3 regions of the Streptomyces sp. NPDC042346 genome follow, and region 3 is predicted to be linked to each of the others. Evidence: riboswitches for the same ligand, from Rfam matches in the RefSeq annotation. Region 3 holds a riboswitch; each other region holds the start of a gene.

Region 1 (6,884 bases), on a different contig from region 3:
CATCTGGCCGATCCGCACCGATTCTGCGCAGTGCTCGGCGGGCCGGATCACCTGGCAGTCCGGCACCTACGACCGGGCGGCGACCCGCCAGCTCGTGCAGGCGATCCGCGCGGCGGCCCCCGGGCACATCGACGTCATCTACTTCAACGACCCGACGCTGATCTCCGAGGGTCTGACCACGCAGTACCCGAACCACGACAACCACCTGCACGTCCGCTACCGCTGACGCGGGCCGGCGCAGCACGCGAAGGAGGGACAGGCGCAGACGCTGCCCGGCGCTGGTCGCCGCGGTCATCGCCGCGATGGTGGCCGTCCTGCTCGGGCCGAACACCGCCTCGGCCGCCACCTGGCCCGTCATCGCCAACGGCGACAGCGGGGCCCAGGTGACGACGATCCAGCACCTGCTCAACCACCGCGGGTACGCGACCGCGGCCGACGGCCGGTTCGGTCCCGCGACCGAGGCGAAGGTCTCGGCGTTCCAGAGCGCCAACGGGCTCACGGCCGACGGCTCGGTGGGCCCGCTGACCTGGCCCAAGCTGGTCGCCACGGTACAGAGCGGCAGCACCGGCAACGCGGCCGAAGCGGCCCAGACCCAGCCAGCAACTACAGCGACGCCGGCGAGCGCGAGGTCTGGCTCTCCACGGCCATGCTCAACGGCATGCTGAAGCTGGCCACGGAGCGGGGCTACACCTTCCTGGTCACCGAGATCGCGGGCGGCGACCACTCGTCGAACTCGAACCACTACAAGGGCATCGCGTTCGACGCGGACAACATGTCCGTCAGCAACGCCACCTTCGTCAGCGCCTGCCGCGCGTACGGCGCGACGGAAGCCCTGGACGAGGGCAACCACGTCCACTGCGCCTGGCAGTAGCCCGAAAGGCAAGAGAAGCGGCCGACGCCCACCCCGGGCGTCGGCCGCACCGCTCTACTCGCCGTCCGGCCCGTCGGCGTCCGACCGCCGCTTCAGGTCCTCGACCTCGGCCTCCAGTTCCCCGGCGCTCAGCCGCTCCACCGAGGCGCCGTGGCGGGCGGCGGGCTCGGGGTGGCGTTCGTGGAGGTGGAGGACGAGCATGGCGCCGCCGTCGGGGACCCGGGCGCTCAAAGTGATCAGCCACTGCAGCGACGCCAAATAGTCAGATCTTGGACTTGAATGTGGTCTCGCCGTCCCCGCCCGTACCGGAGCCATCTCGCCCGGGCCGACTCCCGCCCTCGGCGAGTACCCCTCCACCCAACCGCGTCGCTGAACGCCGACACGCCCCTGACCACTTCCACACCTGTGCCTGCACACGGTCGAGCGTCGTCAATTTCACCATGCTGCGCATATGCAAAGCCTGCCTGCCCGATCTTGAACTGATCTATCGTCAGAAAAGTCAGCATGAACTCAGCATCAGTACCGCGCGGGGCCGCCCCTCCAGGTCATGAACAGCCAAGATCCACAACTCGTCTCACTCGCTCTGACCTGCAAAGACCCCGTTCAGCAGCTTGCCTGCCAATCTCACCAGGAGGTATCCGTGAGGATGTTGATCAACGTTCCGGAGACGGTCGTCGCGGACGCGCTGCGCGGGATGGCCGCCGCCCATCCCGAGCTGACCGTGGACGTGGAGCGGCGGATCGTCCTGCGGCGGGACGCGCCCGTGGCCGGGAAGGTCGCGCTGGTGTCCGGGGGCGGCTCCGGGCACGAGCCGTTGCACGGAGGGTTCGTGGGGCCGGGGATGCTCGCGGCGGCGTGCCCCGGGGAGGTCTTCACGTCGCCCGTGCCCGATCAGATGGTGCGGGCCGCGGCGGCCGTCGACAGCGGTGCCGGGGTGCTGTTCGTCGTCAAGAACTACACCGGCGACGTGCTCAACTTCGAGATGGCGGCGGAGCTCGCCGAGGACGAGGGCATCCAGGTCGCGAAGGTCCTGGTCGACGACGACGTGGCGGTGACGGACAGTCTGTACACGGCGGGCCGGCGCGGGACCGGGGGCACGCTGTTCGTGGAGAAGATCGCGGGGGCCGCCGCCGAGGAGGGCGCTCCGCTGGAGCGGGTGGAGGCGATCGCCCGCCGGGTCGACGAGCGCTCGCGGTCCTTCGGGGTCGCGCTGAGCGCGTGCACCACCCCTGCCAAGGGCAGCCCCACCTTCGATCTCCCCGACGGCGAGCTGGAGTTGGGCGTCGGCATCCACGGCGAGCCGGGGCGTGAGCGGCGCCCCATGATGACCTCGCGGGAGATCGCGGACTACGCCGTCGACGCGGTCGTCGAAGACCTGCGCCCGTCCGGGCCGGTGCTCGCGCTGGTCAACGGGATGGGCGGGACGCCGCTGCTCGAACTGTACGGATTCAACGCCGAGGTGCAGCGGGTACTGGCCGAGCGCCACATCCCGGTGGCCCGGACACTCGTCGGGAACTACGTGACCTCGCTCGACATGGCCGGCTGCTCGGTGACCCTCTGCCAGGTGGACGAGGAGCTGCTGCGCCTGTGGGACGCGCCGGTGCAGACGCCCGCGCTCCGCTGGGGCCGGTGACGGGACGGGTGGGAGCGGGTAGGGCGAGGGAATGGGAGTGGGAGTGGGAGTGGGAGACGGTATGAGTGAGACGTTCGGTGCGGAGTTTCTGGTGCGGTGGCTGGAGGCCGTGGCCGGGGCCGTGGAGCGTGAGGCCAATCGGCTCACCGAGCTGGACTCGGCGATCGGCGACGCCGACCACGGTGTCAATCTGAAGCGCGGGTTCACGGCCGTGGCGGAGCTGCTGGCGAAGGAGCCGCCCGCGACGCCCGGCGCGGTGCTCGTCGCCGCCGGGCGGCAGCTGATCTCCACGGTGGGCGGGGCCTCGGGGCCGCTGTACGGGACGCTGCTGCGCCGTGCGGGCAAGGCGCTGGGCGAGGACGAGCGCGTCGGCAGGGAGCAGCTGGCGGAGGCGTTCGGCGTCGGTGTGGCCGCCGTGTCCCAGCTGGGCGGCGCGCAGGTGGGCGACAAGACGATGCTGGACGCGCTCGTCCCGGCCGTGGAGGGGCTGCGGAGCTCGTTCGCGGCGGCGCGCGCGGCGGCCGAGGAGGGCGCCCTCGCGACCGTACCCCTCCAGGCCCGCAAGGGGAGGGCCAGCTATCTCGGCGAGCGGTCGATCGGGCACCAGGATCCGGGGGCGACATCGTCGGCGCTGCTCTTCGCGGAGCTCGCCGGGACGGCCCGGTCGGAGGGGGCGGCATGAGCGCGGCGGCGGCGCCGGTCGGCATCGTGCTGGTCTCGCACAGCGCGGACGTGGCGGCCTCGGTGGCGGCGCTGGCGCAGGGCCTCGCGGGCGGCGGCGCGACCGCGCCGATCCAGCCGGCGGGCGGGCTCCCCGACGGCGGCCTGGGGACGAGCGCCGAGCTGATCTGCGAGGCGGCGAAGGCCGTCGACGGCGGCGCCGGGGTGGCGCTCCTGGTCGACCTGGGCAGCGCGGTCCTGACCGTGAAGGCGCTGCTCGCCGAGGGCGACGAGCTGCCGGAGGGCGCCCGGCTGGTCGACGCGCCGTTCGTCGAGGGCGCGGTCGCGGCCCTGGTGACGGCGAGTGCGGGCGGGGATCTCGACGCGGTGGCCGCGGCGGCCTCGGAGGCGTACGCCTATCGCAAGCGGTGAGGGGGTCTCGGCCGGGTCGACTTGATAGGCAAGTGAACAGTTGCCTATCCTGGGGTGGTGGCCGACGACCTTTTCAAAGCCCTGGCCGACCCCACGCGCCGCACGATCCTCGACGAGCTCGCGGAGAAGTCCGGACAGACACTGTTCGAGATCTGCTCGCGGCTGAGCATGAAGCATCAGCTCGGCATCTCGCGCCAGGGGGTCTCCCAGCACCTCACGGTGCTGGAGGCCGCCGGGCTCGTCGAGACCAGGCGGGAGGGCCGCTACAAGTTCCACGACCTGAACACGGCCCCCCTGCGGCACATCACCGAGCGGTGGCCCGTGCCCGACACCCCAGGACCGGAGAAGAGCACCCCATGAAGATCCATCTGACCAGCGTCTTCGTCGACGACCAGGCCAAGGCCGAGCGTTTCTACACCGAGATCCTCGGCTTCGTGAAGAAGCACGACGTCCCGCTGGGCGAGACGGACCGGTGGCTGACGGTCGTCTCGCCCGACGAGCCCGCCGGCACCGAACTCCTCCTGGAGCCCGCCGGCCACCCGGCCGTCAAGCCCTACCGCGACACGCTCGTCCAGGACGGCATCCCGCTGGCCCAGTTCGCGGTCGACGACGTGCGGGCGGAGTACGAGCGCCTGACCGGCCTCGGCGTCCGCTTCACCCAGGAGCCCCTGGAGATGGGCCCCGTCACCACCGCCGTCTTCGACGACACCTGCGGCAACCTCATCCAGATCGCGACGAAGCCGCAGTAGTCCCAGCGGCCGGCCCTCCCGGGCGTCACCCTCTCGGACGTCAGTCGAGGTCGGGGCTGGAGTCGAGGTCGGGATCGACGTCGGCATCGAGGTCGGCATCGAGGTCGGCGTCGAGCACGGCGTCGACCTCGATCTCGACGAGCCATTCGGGGTCGATGAAACGCGAGACCTCGACGAAGGTCGTGACCGGCCGCACCTCCGCGAACCGCTCGCCGTGGGCGCGCGCGGCCTCCTTCCAGCGGGTCACGTCGGTGAGCATGATCCGCGTCCGCACGACGTCCGCCGCCGACGCCCCCGCGGCCTTCAGCGCCGCCTCGGCGATATCCAGACACCTGACGGTCTGCCCGTACACGTCGCCGGGCGCGACGGTGGCCCCGTCGTCCCCGATGGGCGCCGTCCCCGCGACCGCCACGTGCGCGCCCTTGCGCACGGCCCGGGAGAACCCGATCTGCGGTTCGAGCGGTGAGCCGGAACTGACCGTCTGTCGGACATTCCCCATCGGTCCGTACCCCTTCGCGTTGTGATGCACCTGATCAACGCACTAGTGTCGCAGGGCCTTGGTGTACGGGAAACCGGTGAAGTACCGGTGCGGCCCTCGCCACTGTGATCGGGAGTTCCGGCTCCACACCCGAGGGAGACGCCCCCGGGCAAGCCACTGCACCGCTGCGGGCGACCGCCGCGGCGTGGGAAGGCGGAGTCGGGACGTATGACCGTCAGCCAGGAGACCGGCCAGGGTGCGTTGTCCATCCACGAGGTGCTGGAGAGGGTCTCCCGACCATGCATATAGCCGAGGGGTATCTGCCCCCCGCTCACGCCGCCGCCTGGGGCGTCGCGGCCGCTCCGTTCATCGTCCACGGGGTCCGCGCGCTCACCCGCGAGGTGCGGTCCAACCCCGAGTCCACCCTGCTGCTCGGCGCCGCCGGCGCCTTCACGTTCGTCCTGTCCGCGCTCAAGCTCCCCTCCGTGACGGGCAGTTGCTCGCATCCGACGGGTACGGGCCTGGGCGCGATCCTCTTCCGGCCACCGATCATGGCGGTCCTCGGGACGATCACCCTGCTCTTCCAGGCCCTGCTGCTCGCCCACGGCGGGCTCACCACGCTCGGCGCCAACGCCTTCTCGATGGCGATCGTCGGGCCCTGGGCGGGGTACGGGACCTATCTGCTGGTGCGCCGGTTCGGCGCGCCGCTGATGGTCGCCGTCTTCTGCGGCGCGTTCGTCGCCGATCTGTCGACGTACTGCGTCACGAGCGTGCAGCTCGCGCTGGCCTTCCCCGACCAGGGCAGCGGCGTGCTGGGCGCCCTGGCCAAGTTCGGTTCCATCTTCGCCGTGACGCAGATTCCGCTCGCGGTGAGCGAGGGCCTGCTCACCGTGCTCGTGATGCGGCTGCTCACGCAGTCCAGCAAGGGCGAGTTGACCCGGCTGGGCGTGCTGGGCAGGCCCGGCGCCGAACGACCCGAGGGGGCGACCGCGCGATGAGCGTCACCGTCAGCCGGAACACGAAGATCAACGCGCTGCTGCTGCTCGTCGTCGCCGCGCTCGCGGTGCTGCCGCTCGCGCTGGGGCTCGGCGACCACAAGGAGGAGCCGTTCACCGGGGCGGACGCGGAGGCGGAGACCGCGATCACGGAGCTCCAGCCGGAGTACGAACCGTGGTTCAGCCCCCTGTACGAACCGCCGTCCGGGGAGATCGAGTCGGCGCTGTTCGCCCTCCAGGCCGCGCTCGGCGCCGGTGTCCTCGCGTACTACTTCGGCGTACGGCGCGGTCGCCGGCAGGGCGAGGCCCGCGCCCTGGCGGCGCAGGCCGAGGGGACGGCGGCACAGCCTGCGGAGGCAGGAGTGGAGGCGCGGCCCGGAGAGGCGACAGCACCCGGGGAGGCGGCGGCGCCCGGGGAGGCTGCAGCCGTATCGGCGGCCGGCTCCGGCTCCGGCGCCGTCGAAGGCAAGGGCGCGTAGCCGCCCATGCTGCCGATCGACGCGGCGGCGCACAGCAGTCGCTGGCGCCGCCGCCATCCCGCCGAGAAGGCCCTGCTCGGCTTCGGGCTCACACTCTGCGCGGTGTGTCTGCCGCCGTGGCCGGGCGCGGTGCTCGTCGCGGCGGCCACGCTCGCGGTCCTGCTCGGACCGGCCGGCGTGGCGGGCCGCCAGCTGTGGCGGGCGTTCCGTGTGCCGCTCGGGTTCTGCGTCACGGGCGCGGTGCCGCTCCTCTTCGAGGTGGGTGGGGCGCGGGGGTTCGTCGCCCTCGCGCCCGGCGGGCCCGTCCACGCGGGCGAGCTGCTGCTGCGGACCGCTTCGGCCTCGCTGGGCGTGCTGCTCTTCGCGTTCACGACGCCCGTCTCCGACGTGCTCCCCCGGCTGGTCCGGGCAGGGGTGCCGGCTCCCGTGGTGGACGTGGCGCTCGTGATGTACCGGATCATCTTCCTGCTCCTCGACTCGCTGTCGAAGATCCGCCAGGCGCAGGCGGCCCGGCTCGGGCACACCACCCGGGCGGCGACCTGGCGCTCGCTCGCCGGGCTCGGCGCCACCTCGTTCGTGCGCGCCTT
Region 2 (6,884 bases), on a different contig from region 3:
GGCGTCTCCGCCGAGCCCGGACACCGGCTGACGGCCGGGGCGGTCAACGGCTGACGGCCCGGGCGGTCAACGCCCCGCCGGTCAGCGGTAGTAGCCCTCGACGACGGCCCGCACCTCGTCGAGGAGCGCGGGGCCTTCCTGGGGTACGGGCGGCTTCCCGCTCGCCGGCCTGATGTCCAGGAGCTGCTCGCCGGACAGGGCGAAGACGACCCGGCGCAGCCCCGCGAGCCGGATGACGGGCTCGCACATCCCGCACGGTTCGCAGCTGGTGTACATCGTGGTCTCGGCCGCCGTCGCCGCGTCCAGCTCCTTCGCGGCCCACCGCGCCAGCTTCAGCTCCGGGTGAGCGGTGATGTCCCGGTCCGTGAGGGTGGTGTTGTGGTCCTCCGCGAGGACCGTCCCGTCCGGTGCCGCGAGCAGCGAACCGTAGGGCGGGTCGCCGCCCTCCTTCGCCTTGGCGGCGAGCGCGATGGCGCGGCGGAGGAGGGTGTGGTCGTCGGGCGTGATCATGCGGGAGCTCCGTTCAGGTCGAGGTGCGCGGCCACGGCGGCGAGTGCCTCCCAGGCCTTCTCCGGGTGGAGCGTCTCGCTCGGATCCCCGGCGTACGGGTCGAGGACGACGGACTCGGCGCCGAGCAGCCGCAGTTGGTCGAGGTCGTCCAGGATCTGGTCGAGCGTGCCGTGCCCCGCGAGCCGGTCCGCCGCGGTGACCGGTGCCGCCGTGATCCCGAGCGCGATCCGGGGGGCGAATGCGGGCACGGGGAGCCGCTGCTCGTCGGCGGCGGCCTTCAGCCGGTCGACGCCCTCGCGCAGCCACGGCATGGTGCAGCGCAGCGGATGCCACGCGTCGCCGAGGCGTACGGCACGGCGTACCCCCGCATCGCTGTTGCCGCCGACCCACACCGGGATCCGCCGGTCCCCGTAGTCCGCGGTGTTCTCCCAGGCCTCGCGGACGCCGCGCACGTGCTCGTCGGTGAGCCGGCCGCGGCGCTCGAAGGGGATCCCGAGGGCGGCGAACTCCTGGCGCGCCCACCCCACCCCCACCCCGAGGACGAGCCGGCCCCCGCTGAGCCGGTCGAGGTTGGCCGCCATGCGGGCGGTGAGCAGCGGGTGCCGGTAGGGCGCGATGAGCACGGTCGTACCGAGCCGGACCCGGGTGGTGAGGCCCGCGAGCCAGGAGAGGGTGGTGAACGGTTCGTAGAAGGGTGCCGGATAGCGCTCGGCGACGTCGGGGGTGATGGCGATGTGGTCCGAGACCATGAGGAGGTCGTACCCCAGGCCTTCCACGGTCCGGGCCCATTCCCGCAGGACTCCGGGGTCGGTCCCGGGCCCGAAATTGAGGATGTTGACTCCGATCTTCACGAGGACGAGGCTAGTCCGGCGCCCGGGGGCCGCTGAAGGGATTCCCGCCTGTTCCGGGGCCCTTCGGCCGTGGATCCGCCGGTAATCTGGCCGGATGACCGAGACTCTCGACGCGACGGACTGGGCGATCCTGACGGAGGTCCAGAAGGACGGCCGGATCGCGTACACGGAGTTGGCGCGGCGGGTGAATCTGAGCGCGTCGGCGACCAAGGAGCGGGTGCGGCGCCTGGAGGCCGCCGAGGTGATCACGGGGTTCCGGGCGGAGGTCGACCTGGAGCGGACCGGCTATCCGGTGCTCGCGGTGGTGCGGCTGAAGTACCCGGGGACCCGGCACGAGCCGCTGCGCCGGCTGCTCGGTGAGCGCCCGGAGTACCTGGAGTGCCTGCGGACCACGGGTGACGACTGCTACGTCCTGAAGGTGGCGGCCACGTCGATGTCCCATCTGGAGGAGCTCGTCGACGCGCTGGCGCAGTTCGGGAGCACGACCACGAACCTGGTCCTCAGCCGGACGCTGCCGTTCCGCGGGCCGGGCGAACCTCGTACGGACGCCCGTCCGGCCCGGTGAGAGGTCTCGGGGACTGAGGGGGCGCGCACCTACCGCCCACGCGCCCCTTGTCCGACCGCACGCTCCGGCGAACGGAGCAACGGGCGCTGGGGCCGCCCGTACCAAGATCCATAGCCTGACGTCCGGCGCGTGATCTCGCGTCTGTCGGACAGAGAAGGCAAGCGACTCCGTGAAACTTTCGATGTTGCAGCGCATGGCCTGGCTCACCGCGGCGACCGCGCTGCTGACGACGCTGGGCTCCGCCCCCGCCGGGGCCGCCGGAGAGTGGCAGAAGGTCGGTGGCGACGTCCGCAGCGGTGTCAGCGGTCTCGCGTACGAGGGCCGTACCGACGACGGCACCGGCGTGCGGGTCCTGGTCGTCCATGACAACAAGCGGTCCGGGCAACAGCGGCTGTCCCGGATCACCCATCGGGAGGGTTCCGACACCGTCGCGCCGCTCACCTGGGACGGGCCGGAGCCGGTCGACCTGGAGGCCATCGAGGCCGTCCCGGGGATGCCGGGCGAGTACCTGGCACTCACCAGCCGCGGAGTCCTGTTCCGCCTGAAGGTCGCCGGCTCGACGGCGACGGTCGTCGACTACACGCCGCTGCCGGCGATCGGCGAGGGCGACGACTTCGAGAGCTTCGCGATCGTCGCCCAGAACGGAAAGCTCGCCGCCCTGTGGGCGGACCGGGGCGCCGGCCCCGGCCGTCCCGCCACCCTGTACGCGGCGCCGCTGACGTTCGCCGCGTGGGGGCAGCCGCTGTTCGGGGCGGTGACGAACCGGACCTACCGGGCCGCACACCCCGCCGACGACGGCACACGGCACATCTCCGACATCGCGGTGACCGCCGCCGGCCGGCTCGTCGTGGGGTCGGCGGCGGACGCCGGCGACGACGGCCCGTTCGACTCCGCGGTGAGCGACGCCGGCCGGGTGACGATCTCGGCGACGGGCCGGGTACGGGTCACGCTCACGGCCTCCCCGACCGCGCTCGGGACGTACCCCCAGTACAAGGTCGAGGCGGTGGAGTGCCTGCCCGAGTCCGCGGACACCCTGCTCGGCACCGACGACGAGAACCTCGGCGGCTTCGTCCGTACCGAGTCCTTCTGCGGCGCCTGACCACGACACGCACGCACACCTACACGCACGTACGACCCGACATGACGGACTCCGGGGCCCGGTGGCGCTCCGGAGTCCCGTCGCGTGCGAACAACCGGACGACCAGGCTAGGCTGCGGGTGCAGCTGGTTCGCCCCGTCAGCCGGACGGGATGCGTCGTAAGAGGGAACCCGGTGGGAATCCGGGACTGCCCCGCAGCGGTGAGCGGGAACGACCGCCGTCATCAGCACTGGACCCGGGACGGGTCTGGGAAGCGACGGCCACTAGGAGTCCTCCCCCGTGAGGACGTGCCCGCGAGTCCGAAGACCTGCCCGTTGCCCGCACGCGGACGATTCCGCGCGCGGACATTCCGGTGACCTCGTGGGCGGGTCGGCGTACAGAGCGAGAAGGACGACCGCGTCGCACCGCGCCGGGTCACGCCGTCCGTTCCGTCACCCCTTCGCGTCCGCGTCCCGTCTCCGGGATCTCAGGGATTCATCTCGCGAAGGAGATCTCCGTGACCACCAAGTCCGCAGCCGCGGCAGCGCAGTCCACCCTGTACGGCTACCCCCGCCAAGGGCCCGACCGGGAACTGAAGAAGGCCGTCGAGGGGTACTGGAAGGGCCGCGTCACCGCCGACGCCCTCCGGAGCACCGCCGCCGACCTGCGCGCCACCACCTGGCGGCAGCTGGCCGCCGCCGGCATCACCGAGGTCCCCACCGGCGACTTCTCGTACTACGACCACGTCCTCGACACCACCGTCATGGTGGGCGCGATCCCCGAGCGCCACCGGGCGGCAGTCGCCGCGGATCCGCTCGACGGGTACTTCGCCATGGCGCGCGGCACCCAGGACGTCGCACCGCTGGAGATGACCAAGTGGTTCGACACCAACTACCACTATCTTGTACCGGAGTTGGGGCCCGGCACGGTCTTCTCCACCGACTCCTCCCAGCAGGTCACCGCGCTCCGCGAGGCCCTCGCCCTGGGCCTCGCCGCCCGGCCCGTCCTGGTCGGCCCCGTCACCTACCTGCTGCTCGCCAAGCCGGCGCCCGGCGTGGCCGCCGACTTCGATCCGCTCACCCTCCTCGACCGGCTGCTCCCGGTGTACGCCGAGGTCCTCGCCGACCTGCGGGCGGCGGGCGCGGACTGGATCCAGCTCGACGAGCCCGCGCTCGTCCAGGACCGCACCCCGGCGGAACTGAACGCCGCCACCCGCGCCTACCGCGACCTCGGCGGGCTCACGGACCGGCCCAAGCTCCTGGTCGCCTCCTACTTCGACCGACTCGGCGACGCCCTCCCGGTGTTGGCCAAGGCGCCGGTCGAGGGGCTCGCGCTCGACTTCACGGAGCGGGCGGCCGCCAACCTCGACGCGCTCGCCGCCGCCGGCGGCCTGCCGGGCAAGCGGCTCGTCGCCGGTGTGGTCAACGGCCGCAACATCTGGGTCAACGACCTCGCGGCGTCGCTCACCACCCTCGGCACCCTCCTCGGCCTCGCCGACCGCGTCGACGTGGCGGGCTCCTGCTCCCTGCTGCACGTCCCGCTCGACGCGGCGGCCGAACGCGAGATCGATCCGCAGATCCTGCGCTGGCTCGCCTTCGCCCGCCAGAAGACCGCCGAGGTCGTGACCCTGACGAAGGGCCTGTCACAGGGCACCGGGGCCATCACCGCCGAGCTCGCCGCCAACCGCGCCGACCTCGCCTCGCGGGCCGGCTCCCCCATCACCCGCGACCCGGCCGTCCGTTCCCGCGCCGCCGCCGTCACCGCCTCCGACACCCGGCGCCCCCAGCCGTACGCCGAACGGGCCGCCGCCCAACACGCCACCCTCCGGCTTCCGTTGCTCCCCAGTACGACCATCGGCTCGTTCCCGCAGACCGCGGAGCTGCGGACCGCCCGGGCCGACCTGCGAGCCGGCCGGATCGACACCGCCGGGTACGAGGAGCGCATCAGGTCCGAGATCCAGGAAGTGATCTCCTTCCAGGAGAAGACCGGCCTCGACGTCCTGGTCCACGGCGAGCCCGAACGCAACGACATGGTCCAGTACTTCGCCGAACAGCTCACGGGCTACCTCGCCACGCGGCACGGCTGGGTCCAGTCCTACGGCACCCGCTACGTCCGGCCGCCGGTCCTCGCCGGCGACATCTCCCGGCCGGCGCCGATGACGGTCCGCTGGACGGCGTACGCCCGGTCCCTCACCGCCAAGCCCGTCAAGGGCATGCTCACCGGACCCGTCACCATGCTCGCCTGGTCCTTCGTCCGTGACGACCAGCCGCTCGCCGACACCGCCCGCCAGGTCGCGCTCGCCCTGCGGGACGAGGTGAACGACCTGGAGGCGGCGGGCACTTCGGTCATCCAGGTGGACGAGCCGGCCCTCCGCGAGACCCTGCCGCTCCGCGCGGCCGACCACGGTGCCTACCTGGACTGGGCGACGGAGGCGTTCCGCCTCACGACCGCCGGGGTGCGCGCGGAGACCCAGATCCACACCCACATGTGCTACGCCGAGTTCGGCGACGTCGTCCAGGCCATCGACGACCTCGACGCCGACGTCATCAGCCTGGAGGCCGCCCGCTCGCACATGCAGGTCGCCCGGGAACTCGCCGCCCACGGCTACCCGCGCGAGGCGGGACCGGGTGTCTACGACATCCACTCGCCGCGCGTCCCGAGTGCCCACGAAGCCGCCGAGCTGCTCCGTACCGGCCTCAGGGCCATCCCCGCCGAGCGGCTGTGGGTCAATCCCGACTGCGGCCTGAAGACCCGCGGCTGGCCCGAGACCCGAGCCGCACTGGAGAACCTGGTCGAGGCGGCCCGCACCGTCCGGACCGAGCTCACCACCCCCTGACCGCGCCGCGACGAGGAGGGTCCCCGTGCTCCCGCCGGCCCGGCGGGAGCACGGGGACCCCGCGTCGGCGGCGCCGAGCGGCGAGCGGTCCTCGATGGTCTCCAGGCCGCCGAGGAGCGAGTGATCACCTCGCTGGAACGTACGAATGTTCACGCACGGGCGCGGTTCCAGTGCATCCGGGACCACGGCAGGGCCAGTTGGCTCCGGTCGGTCACGTCGCGCGGGGCGAGGCCCGCGACGGGCACGGCCTCGCGGTGGCGTGCGTAGACGGTGTCGACGTAGCGGTGGCCGGTGTCGGCGGCGAGGAAGAGGACCGTGCGCTCGGGGCTGCGTTCGTGTTCGTGGCGGGCGGCGAGGTAGCCGGCGCCGGTCGAGAGTCCCGCGAAGACCGCGTGGCGGCGCAGCAGGTCGACGCTGCCGGCCAGCGCCGCGTCGAAGGAGATCCAGTGCAGGGTGTCGTACAGCTCGTGGGAGACGTTCCCGAAGGGGATCGAGCTGCCGATCCCGGCGATGATGATCTCGGGATCGGAGACGTGTTCGGCGCCGAAGGTGACGCTGCCGTACGGCTGGACGCCGACGAGTGCGACGTCGGCCGGGCGGCCGCCGGGGCCGGCTGCCGGACCGCCGTCCGGGCCGTCGTCCGCCGCGCGGAGGTAGCGGGCCAGGGCGCCGGTGGAGGCGCCCGAGCCGACCCCGCCGACGACGGTCAGTCCGTCCGCTCCGGTCGCCTCCCGGATCCGGTCGGCGATCGCGCGGTAGCCGAGGTAGTGGATGTCGTCGTGGTACTGCCGCATCCAGTGGTACTCGGGGTGCTCGGCGAGGATCTCGTGGATCCGCTCGACGCGCCGCTTCTGGTCGAGCTTGAGGTCGCTGCACGGTTCCATCTGCTCCAACGTCGCTCCGAGTACGGCGAGTTGCGTGCGCAGCGTGTGGTCCACGGTGGTCGAGCCGACGATGTGACAGCACATGCCGTACCGGTGGCAGGCCAGGGCGAGGGCGTAGGCGTAGATGCCGCTGGAGCTGTCGAGGAGGGTGTCCCCGCGCC
Region 3 (6,884 bases):
CGGTCGCGACCGTGGTCTTGCCCGCGCCGGACGACGGCGCGGCGATGACGAGACGTGCTACCACTCGATGCCCCGCTGGCCCTTCTGACCGGCGTCCATCGGGTGCTTGACCTTGGACATGTCGGTGACGAGATCGGCGAAGTCGACCAGCTCCTGCGGCGCGTTGCGCCCGGTGATGACGACGTGCTGGTGGCCGGGACGGTCGCGGAGGACCTCGACGACCTCCTTGGTGTCGATCCACCCCCAGTGCAGCAGGTAGGCGAACTCGTCGAGGACGTAGAACTTGTACCGCTCCTCGGCGAGGTCACGCTTGACCTGCTCCCAGCCCTCGCGGGCCTTCTCCTCGTGCGACTGCTCGCCCTCGGCGACCTCGCGCTGGATCCAGGACCAGCCCTCGCCCATCTTGTTCCAGGTGACCGTGCCGCCCTTGCCGGTCTCGCCGAGCGCCTTGAGGGCGTTCTCCTCGCCGACCTTCCACTTGGCGGACTTGACGAACTGGAACACCCCGATCGGCCAGCCCTGGTTCCAGGCGCGCAGCGCCATGCCGAAGGCGGCGGTCGACTTCCCCTTGCCGACGCCCGTGTGCACCATCACCAGTGCGCGGTTGCGGCGCTGACGGGTGGTGAGACCGTCGTCGGGCACGACGGTCGGCTGTCCCTGCGGCATTAAGCGGCCCTCCTGGTTGTCTGATCTGCCTGTACGTCCCTGACGAGGCCGGCGATCGAGTCGGCCCGCAGCTCGTCCAAGGTGACGGCGGTGCCGCCGAGTTCGCGTGCGAGGCTCCCGGCGAGCCCGAGCCGCACGGGGCCCGTCTCGCAGTCCACGACCACGCTCGCCGTGCCGTCGGCGGCGTGCAGCCGGGCCGCCCGGGCGGCCAGCGCCACCGGGTCGGCGCCGCCGCCGGTCGCCCGGCCGTCGGTCACGACGACGAGCAGCGGGCGGCGCGAGGGGTCCCGCAGCCGCTCGATCCGCAGCACGTCGTGGGCCTTGAGGAGCCCGGCGGACAGCGGCGTACGGCCGCCGGTCGGGAGCTGCTCAAGGCGTGCGGCGGCGGCGTCCACGGACGAGGTCGGCGGCAGCGCCAGATCGGCGGTACGGCCCCGGAAGGTGATCAGGCCGACCTTGTCGCGCCGCTGGTAGGCGTCGAGGAGCAGCGAGAGGACGGCACCCTTCACGGCGCTCATCCGCTGCCGGGCCGCCATCGAGCCGGAGGCGTCCACGGCGAAGAGCACGAGGTTCCCCTCACGCCCCTCACGGGTCGCCTGCCGCAGGTCGTCCCGCCGGACGACGAGCCCGGGACCGGTCCGCCCGCGCGCCCGCTGGTGCGGGGCGGCGGCCTGCACGGTCGCCGTCAGGTGCAGCTTGGTGAGCGCGCCGCGGGGCCGGGTGGATCCGGTGGTACGGCCGTGCTCGGTACGGGCCCGGGAGCGGCGCCCGGCGGCGCCCTCGCCCAGACCGGGCACGCTCAGCATCTTCGTACGGAAGGGCTCGGCGGCCTGGACGGCCGCGCGCTCACCGGCGCCGGAGCCCTGCGGGGCGGGGGCGGGGTCCGGAGCCTCGGCGGGCGCGGGCGCGTCGGCAGGGGTCTCCTCGGGCGCACCGTCCGTCTCGGGGGCGGGGCCTTCGCCCTGCGGCGGAATCCCTCCGCCACCGCCGGGGCCGCCGTCACCCGGGCCGTCGGGCTCGGGGTCCTCGTCGGAGTCGGTCTCCGGCTCCTCACCCTTGAACTGCTCCAGGGTCTCGTCGAGCTTGTCCTCGTCGAGGCCGGGCGCGTCGAAGGGGTTGCGCCGACGCCGGTGGGGGAGGGCCAGGAGCGCGGCCTGCCGCACGTCCTCGGAGGTGACCTCCGTGCGGCCGGCCCAGGCGGCGAGGGCGGTGGCGGCCCGCGCCATGACGATGTCGGCGCGCATGCCGTCGACCTCGAACGCGGCGCAGGTCGCGGCGATCTGGAGGAGGGCGGCGTCGCCGAGGGCCACCTTCGGCAGCAGGGTGCGGGCGGCGATGATCCGGTCCCGCAGCGCGGTCTCCTCGTCCGCCCAGCGGGCGGCGAACCCGGCGGCGTCGTCCTCGAAGGCGAGCCGCCGCCGGACGACCTCCACCCGCTGCTCGGGCACGCGGGAGGCGGCGACCTCCACGGTCAGCCCGAACCGGTCGAGCAACTGCGGCCGCAGTTCGCCCTCTTCGGGGTTCATGGTCCCGACGAGCAGGAAGCGGGCGGCATGCCGTACGGAGACGCCCTCGCGCTCGACGTGCGAGGCGCCCATGGCGGCGGCGTCGAGCAGGTGGTCGATGAGGTGGTCGCTCAGCAGGTTGACCTCGTCGACGTACAGGATGCCCCGGTGGGCGGAGGCGAGGAGGCCGGGCTCGAAGGCCTTCACGCCCTCGGCGAGCGCCTTCTCGATGTCGAGCGAGCCGACGAGCCGGTCCTCGGAGGCGCCGACGGGCAACTCGACCATGCGTGCGGCGCGTTCGGCCCCGGGGGCGTCGGCGTGCGGCCCGTCCGGGCAGCCGGGGTCGGGCGAGACGGGATCGCAGCTGAAGCGGCAGCCCGCCACGACGGGAACCACCGGCAGCAGATCGGCGAGCGCGCGGACGGCCGTGGACTTGGCGGTCCCCTTCTCGCCCCGGACGAGCACACCGCCCACCGCCGGACTGACCGCGTTCAGCAGCAGCGCGAGCCGCAGATCGTCCATGCCGACGACGGCGGTGAACGGATACCGGGTGCTCATCGGTTGGTCCTTCCCTCAAGTTCGATCAGCTGATGTGACGGGGACCCGATGGCCGCCGACGGCGGGCAACCACCCACAGGGGTCACCCGCACACGACTCTCCAAGCCGCAACCGGCACTCACGGCGCACCCGGCGGCACGAACGGCAGCCCCGCCGGGGCGCCCTCCTCGATGAGCCGCAGCAGCGCGTCCGTGTCCGCGTGTTCTTCGATCAGGTCGCCGAGCCGGTCCAGCTGCTCTTCCCGCAGCGTGCCGAACGACGTGTCCGGGGCCGGTACGAACCGCCGCCCCGCCGCCGCCGCGACCTCCCGGAGGAACGCCCGGCGGAACCCGTCGCTCTCCAGCGAGCCGTGCCAGTGGGTGCCCCACACGGCGCCGACCCGGCACCCGTCCAGAAACGGTTCGCCCCCGTCCACCGACGCGACGCCGTGGTGGATCTCGTACCCCTCGACCCGCTCCCCGAGCGCCTCGCCGACCGGCCGCGCCAGGGTCTTCTCGCGCGCGAACCGGACCCGTACGGGCAGCAGTCCGAGCCCGTCGACGGTCCCGGCCTTCGACTCGACCTCGTCCTCGATCCGCTCGCCGAGCGCCTGGAAGCCGCCGCAGATCCCGAGGACCGGCCGGCCCTCGGCCGCGCGGCGGGCCAGCTCGTCCGCGAGCCCCCGCTCCCGCAGCCACGCGAGCGCCTTCACCGTCCCCCGGGTGCCGGGCACGACGACGAGGTCCGCGTCGACGAGCTCCTCGGGCCGGTCCACGAACCGGACGACGACGCCCGGCTCGGCGGCCAGCGCGTCGACGTCCGTGAAGTTCGACATCAGCGGTACGGCGCAGACGGCGACCCGCAGCACGTCCGCGCCGACGGGCGGCGCGACGACGGACTCGCGGACGGTGCCCCGCAGCGAGACCCGGAGGCCGTCCTCCTCGTCGATGCCGAGCCCGTGCGCGTACGGCAGGACGCCGAAGGTCCGCCGCCCGGTCAGCCCGTGCAGCATGTCGAGGCCGGGTTCGAGGAGGGTCACGTCGCCCCGGAACTTGTTCACGAGGTATCCGGCGACGAGCGACTGGTCCTCGGGGCTCAGCAGTGCCGTCGTCCCGAAGAACTGGGCGAAGACCCCGCCCCGGTCGATGTCGCCGACCACGACCACGGGCAGCCGCGCGGCCCGCGCGATGCCCATGTTCACGATGTCCGTGCGCCGCAGGTTGATCTCGGCCGGACTGCCCGCCCCCTCGCAGATCACGGCGTCGTACATGCCCCGGAGTTCCTCCAGGCACGCCATCACCGGCTCGAAGAGTTCCTTCTGCCGCCCGCCGTGGTAGCCGCGGGCGGACAGCTCGCCCACCGGCTTGCCCATCAGGACGACCTGGCTGGAGCGGTCGCTGCCCGGCTTGAGCAGGACCGGGTTCATGAGCGCGGTCGGCTCGACCCGGGCGGCCTGGGCCTGCATGGCCTGGGCCCGCCCGATCTCGGCGCCCTCGCGGGTCACGAAGGAGTTGAGGGACATGTTCTGTCCCTTGAACGGCGCCACCTTCAGGCCCTTGCGGACCAGCCAGCGGCAGATGCCGGCCGTCACGACGCTCTTGCCGGCGTCGGACGTGGTCCCGGCGACCAGCAGGCCCCCACCCCTCATGCGTTCCTCCGCTTCGCGTTCTTCACGGCAGCACCGATGATCATGCGGCCGCCGACACAGGCGGCCAGGGTCACGGCGGTGACCCGGCGCGAGAGCCGGACCGCCCGGTCGATGTCGGCGACCTCGACGGGCCGCCCTTCCCCGTTCAGCACGGGCCGGTGCTCGACCCGCCCGCCGTACGAGAGGGTCCCCCCGAGCCGTACGCCGAGGGCGCCCGCGAACGAGGCCTCGACGGGCCCCGCGTTGGGGCTCGGGTGCCGGTCCGCGTCCGCCCGCCAGGCCCGTACGGCCCCGCGCGGATTCCCTCCGGCGAGCGTCGCGGCGACGGCCGTCAGCCGGGCTCCGGGCCAGCCGGCCACGTCGTCGAGCCGGGCCGAGGCCCAGCCGAAGCGGCGGTGGCGCGGGGACTTGTGGCCGACCATTGCGTCGAGGGTGTTGACGGCCCGGAAGGCGACGAGGCCCGGCACGCCGGCGACCGCGCCCCAGAAGAGGGCGCCGACCACGGCGTCGGAGGTGTTCTCGGCGACGGACTCGACGACCGCGCGGGCCATCGCGGGACCGTCCAGGGACTGCGGGTCGCGCCCGCACAGGTGCGGCAGTCGCTCCCGGGCGACGTCCAGGTCCCCGACGGCGAGCGCCCCGCCGATCGCACGGGCCTCGCGGCCCAGGGTCGTCCCGCCGACGACGGCCCAGACGGAGGCGGCGGTGAGCGCCACGGCGGCGGCCGGCCGGTCCCGGACGGCCCGGGCGGCGAGTGCGCCGAGGGCTGCGGTGGAGCCGGCGCAGACGGCGGTGTGCAGGGCGCCCCAGCCGCGGTGGTCGTGGTGGAGGCGCTGTTCGACCGCGGCGGCGGCCCGGCCGAAGGCGGCGACGGGGTGTCCGCGGCGGGGATCGCCGACGAGCCGGTCGACGGCGAGCCCGAGGGCCGCGCCGTACGCGAATCCGTCCGGGGAAAGGCGGCTGGTTCTGGTGCGGCCGGGCATGGCGCAGGTCCTCACTCAGGGTCCGCGCCCTGGATCGACGTGACCGGCGGCGAGAGTTCCTGACTTCCGGACCCGTCGGATCCGGTCACAGTGGCGGGACCGCGCCGGATTCGCACCGGACTTCCTCTGCTGCCGCCGTAATGGCCTCGGCAGTCCACCACGGCCCGCGAACACCCGTCAACTCACCCTTGACCTGCGACAGGTCACTGTGCGAAGCACCACAAACACGGACCACACACACGACGGCCGGGCGGTCGCACCCGAAGGTGCGGACCGCCCGGCCGTCGTACAGGGAGGACCGTCAGGCGACGATCAGATAGATGCCGTACGCCACGGCCGCGACGCACAGGGCGAAGCAGGCGTAGGCGCCGGTGCGGGCCATCGTGGCCGAGCCGCCCTGGGCGGCGGCCTGCTCCTGCTTGGAGAGGCCGATGATGCCGAGGGTGAAGAGGCCCACGAGGGCGACGGTCGCCACGAGGCTGACCCCGAAGACGGCGCCGAGAGCTGCCCAGTCGATCTTCATGTCGTTGGTTCCTTACACCGCTGCGGCGGGGGCCGGGGGAGCGGCCGGGTCCGTGGGGACCGGCGAGGGGATGGTGGTCTTGAGGTCCTCGTCCGCGACGGCGGCGACGGAACCGGCCGGCGGCGGGGTGACGGCCGCGATGGCGGTGGTCACCACACCCGCGGGCTCGGACTCGCCGTCGAGGTCGTCGTCGGTGACGTTGTTGTGGTCGACCGGCTTGCGGCGGGACAGCGACCAGATGACGGCCGAGCCGGAGACCAGCAGGACCGCGACGGCGGCGATGCCCCAGGGGCCCTGCTTGGTGAGGAACTCGGCACCGGCGCCGACGAGGGCGGCGGCGGGCAGGGTCAGGCCCCAGGCGACGAACATCCGGGTCGCGGTCGACCAGCGGACGACGCCGCCCTTGCGGCCGAGGCCCGCGCCCATCACGGCACCCGAACAGGACTGGGTGGTGGAGAGGGAGAAGCCGAGGTGCGAGGAGGCGAGGATGACCGTGGCGGCGCTGGTCTGGGCGGCGAAGCCCTGCTGCGGCTGGAGGTCGGTGAGGCCCTTGCCCATGGTGCGGATGATGCGCCAGCCGCCGAGGTAGGTGCCGAGCGCGATCGCGACGCCGGCGGCGACGATGACCCAGAGAGGCGGGTTGGAGCCGGGGGCGACGACGCCCTGGGTGACCAGGGCGAGGGTGATGATGCCCATCGTCTTCTGGGCGTCGTTGGTGCCGTGGGCGAGGGAGACGAGACCCGCGGAGGCGATCTGGCCGACCCGGTAGCCCTTGGCGGTGTGCTTCGCCTCGGTCTTGGCGCCGATCTTGTACGTCAGCCGGGTGGCCAGCATCGCGGCGAGGCCGGCGACGATCGGCGCGGCGACGGCCGGGATGAGGACCTTGGTGACGATGGTGGGGCCGTTCACGGCCGACCAGCCGGCCGACATGACCGCTGCGCCGATGAGGCCGCCGAAGAGCGCGTGGGAGGAGCTGGACGGCAGGCCCAGGAGCCAGGTCAGCAGGTTCCACAGGATGGCGC

The links. A riboswitch is a leader RNA that binds a small molecule or an ion and turns the genes downstream of it on or off. The one in region 3 is predicted to bind cobalamin.
Region 1: it holds a riboswitch for cobalamin, as region 3 does, so the genes downstream of both, ACZ6K0_RS22935 (energy-coupling factor ABC transporter permease) here and ACZ6K0_RS42795 (cobalamin biosynthesis protein) in region 3, are expected to answer to the same signal.
Region 2: it holds a riboswitch for cobalamin, as region 3 does, so the genes downstream of both, metE (5-methyltetrahydropteroyltriglutamate--homocysteine S-methyltransferase) here and ACZ6K0_RS42795 (cobalamin biosynthesis protein) in region 3, are expected to answer to the same signal.

Annotation. Positions count from the first base shown of each region.
Region 1 is NZ_JBVJEH010000005.1:327,580-334,463, reverse strand. Features, by position in the region: gene ACZ6K0_RS22985 (peptidoglycan-binding domain-containing protein) at 1-226, shown strand, start outside; gene ACZ6K0_RS22980 (peptidoglycan-binding domain-containing protein) at 303-665, shown strand; gene ACZ6K0_RS22975 (hypothetical protein) at 659-871, shown strand; gene ACZ6K0_RS22970 (hypothetical protein) at 926-1,129, opposite strand; gene dhaK (dihydroxyacetone kinase subunit DhaK) at 1,512-2,504, shown strand; gene dhaL (dihydroxyacetone kinase subunit DhaL) at 2,566-3,186, shown strand; gene ACZ6K0_RS22955 (PTS-dependent dihydroxyacetone kinase phosphotransferase subunit DhaM) at 3,183-3,596, shown strand; gene ACZ6K0_RS22950 (ArsR/SmtB family transcription factor) at 3,654-3,956, shown strand; gene ACZ6K0_RS22945 (VOC family protein) at 3,953-4,345, shown strand; gene ACZ6K0_RS22940 (RidA family protein) at 4,386-4,844, opposite strand; cobalamin riboswitch at 4,887-5,093, shown strand; gene ACZ6K0_RS22935 (energy-coupling factor ABC transporter permease) at 5,123-5,821, shown strand; gene ACZ6K0_RS22930 (energy-coupling factor ABC transporter substrate-binding protein) at 5,818-6,297, shown strand; gene cbiQ (cobalt ECF transporter T component CbiQ) at 6,304-6,884, shown strand, end outside.
Region 2 is NZ_JBVJEH010000014.1:193,817-200,700, forward strand. Features, by position in the region: gene ACZ6K0_RS39580 (serine hydrolase domain-containing protein) at 1-31, shown strand, start outside; gene ACZ6K0_RS39585 (nucleoside deaminase) at 82-510, opposite strand; gene ACZ6K0_RS39590 (LLM class flavin-dependent oxidoreductase) at 507-1,361, opposite strand; gene ACZ6K0_RS39595 (Lrp/AsnC family transcriptional regulator) at 1,456-1,926, shown strand; gene ACZ6K0_RS39600 (SdiA-regulated/phytase-like domain-containing protein) at 2,120-3,025, shown strand; cobalamin riboswitch at 3,134-3,353, shown strand; gene metE (5-methyltetrahydropteroyltriglutamate--homocysteine S-methyltransferase) at 3,521-5,839, shown strand; gene ACZ6K0_RS39610 (pyridoxal-phosphate dependent enzyme) at 5,989-6,884, opposite strand, start outside.
Region 3 is NZ_JBVJEH010000018.1:58,158-65,041, reverse strand. Features, by position in the region: gene ACZ6K0_RS42815 (cobyrinate a,c-diamide synthase) at 1-64, opposite strand, end outside; gene cobO (cob(I)yrinic acid a,c-diamide adenosyltransferase) at 58-666, opposite strand; gene ACZ6K0_RS42805 (putative cobaltochelatase) at 666-2,729, opposite strand; gene ACZ6K0_RS42800 (cobyric acid synthase) at 2,848-4,356, opposite strand; gene ACZ6K0_RS42795 (cobalamin biosynthesis protein) at 4,353-5,339, opposite strand; cobalamin riboswitch at 5,371-5,516, opposite strand; gene ACZ6K0_RS42790 (hypothetical protein) at 5,641-5,862, opposite strand; gene ACZ6K0_RS42785 (inorganic phosphate transporter) at 5,875-6,884, opposite strand, start outside.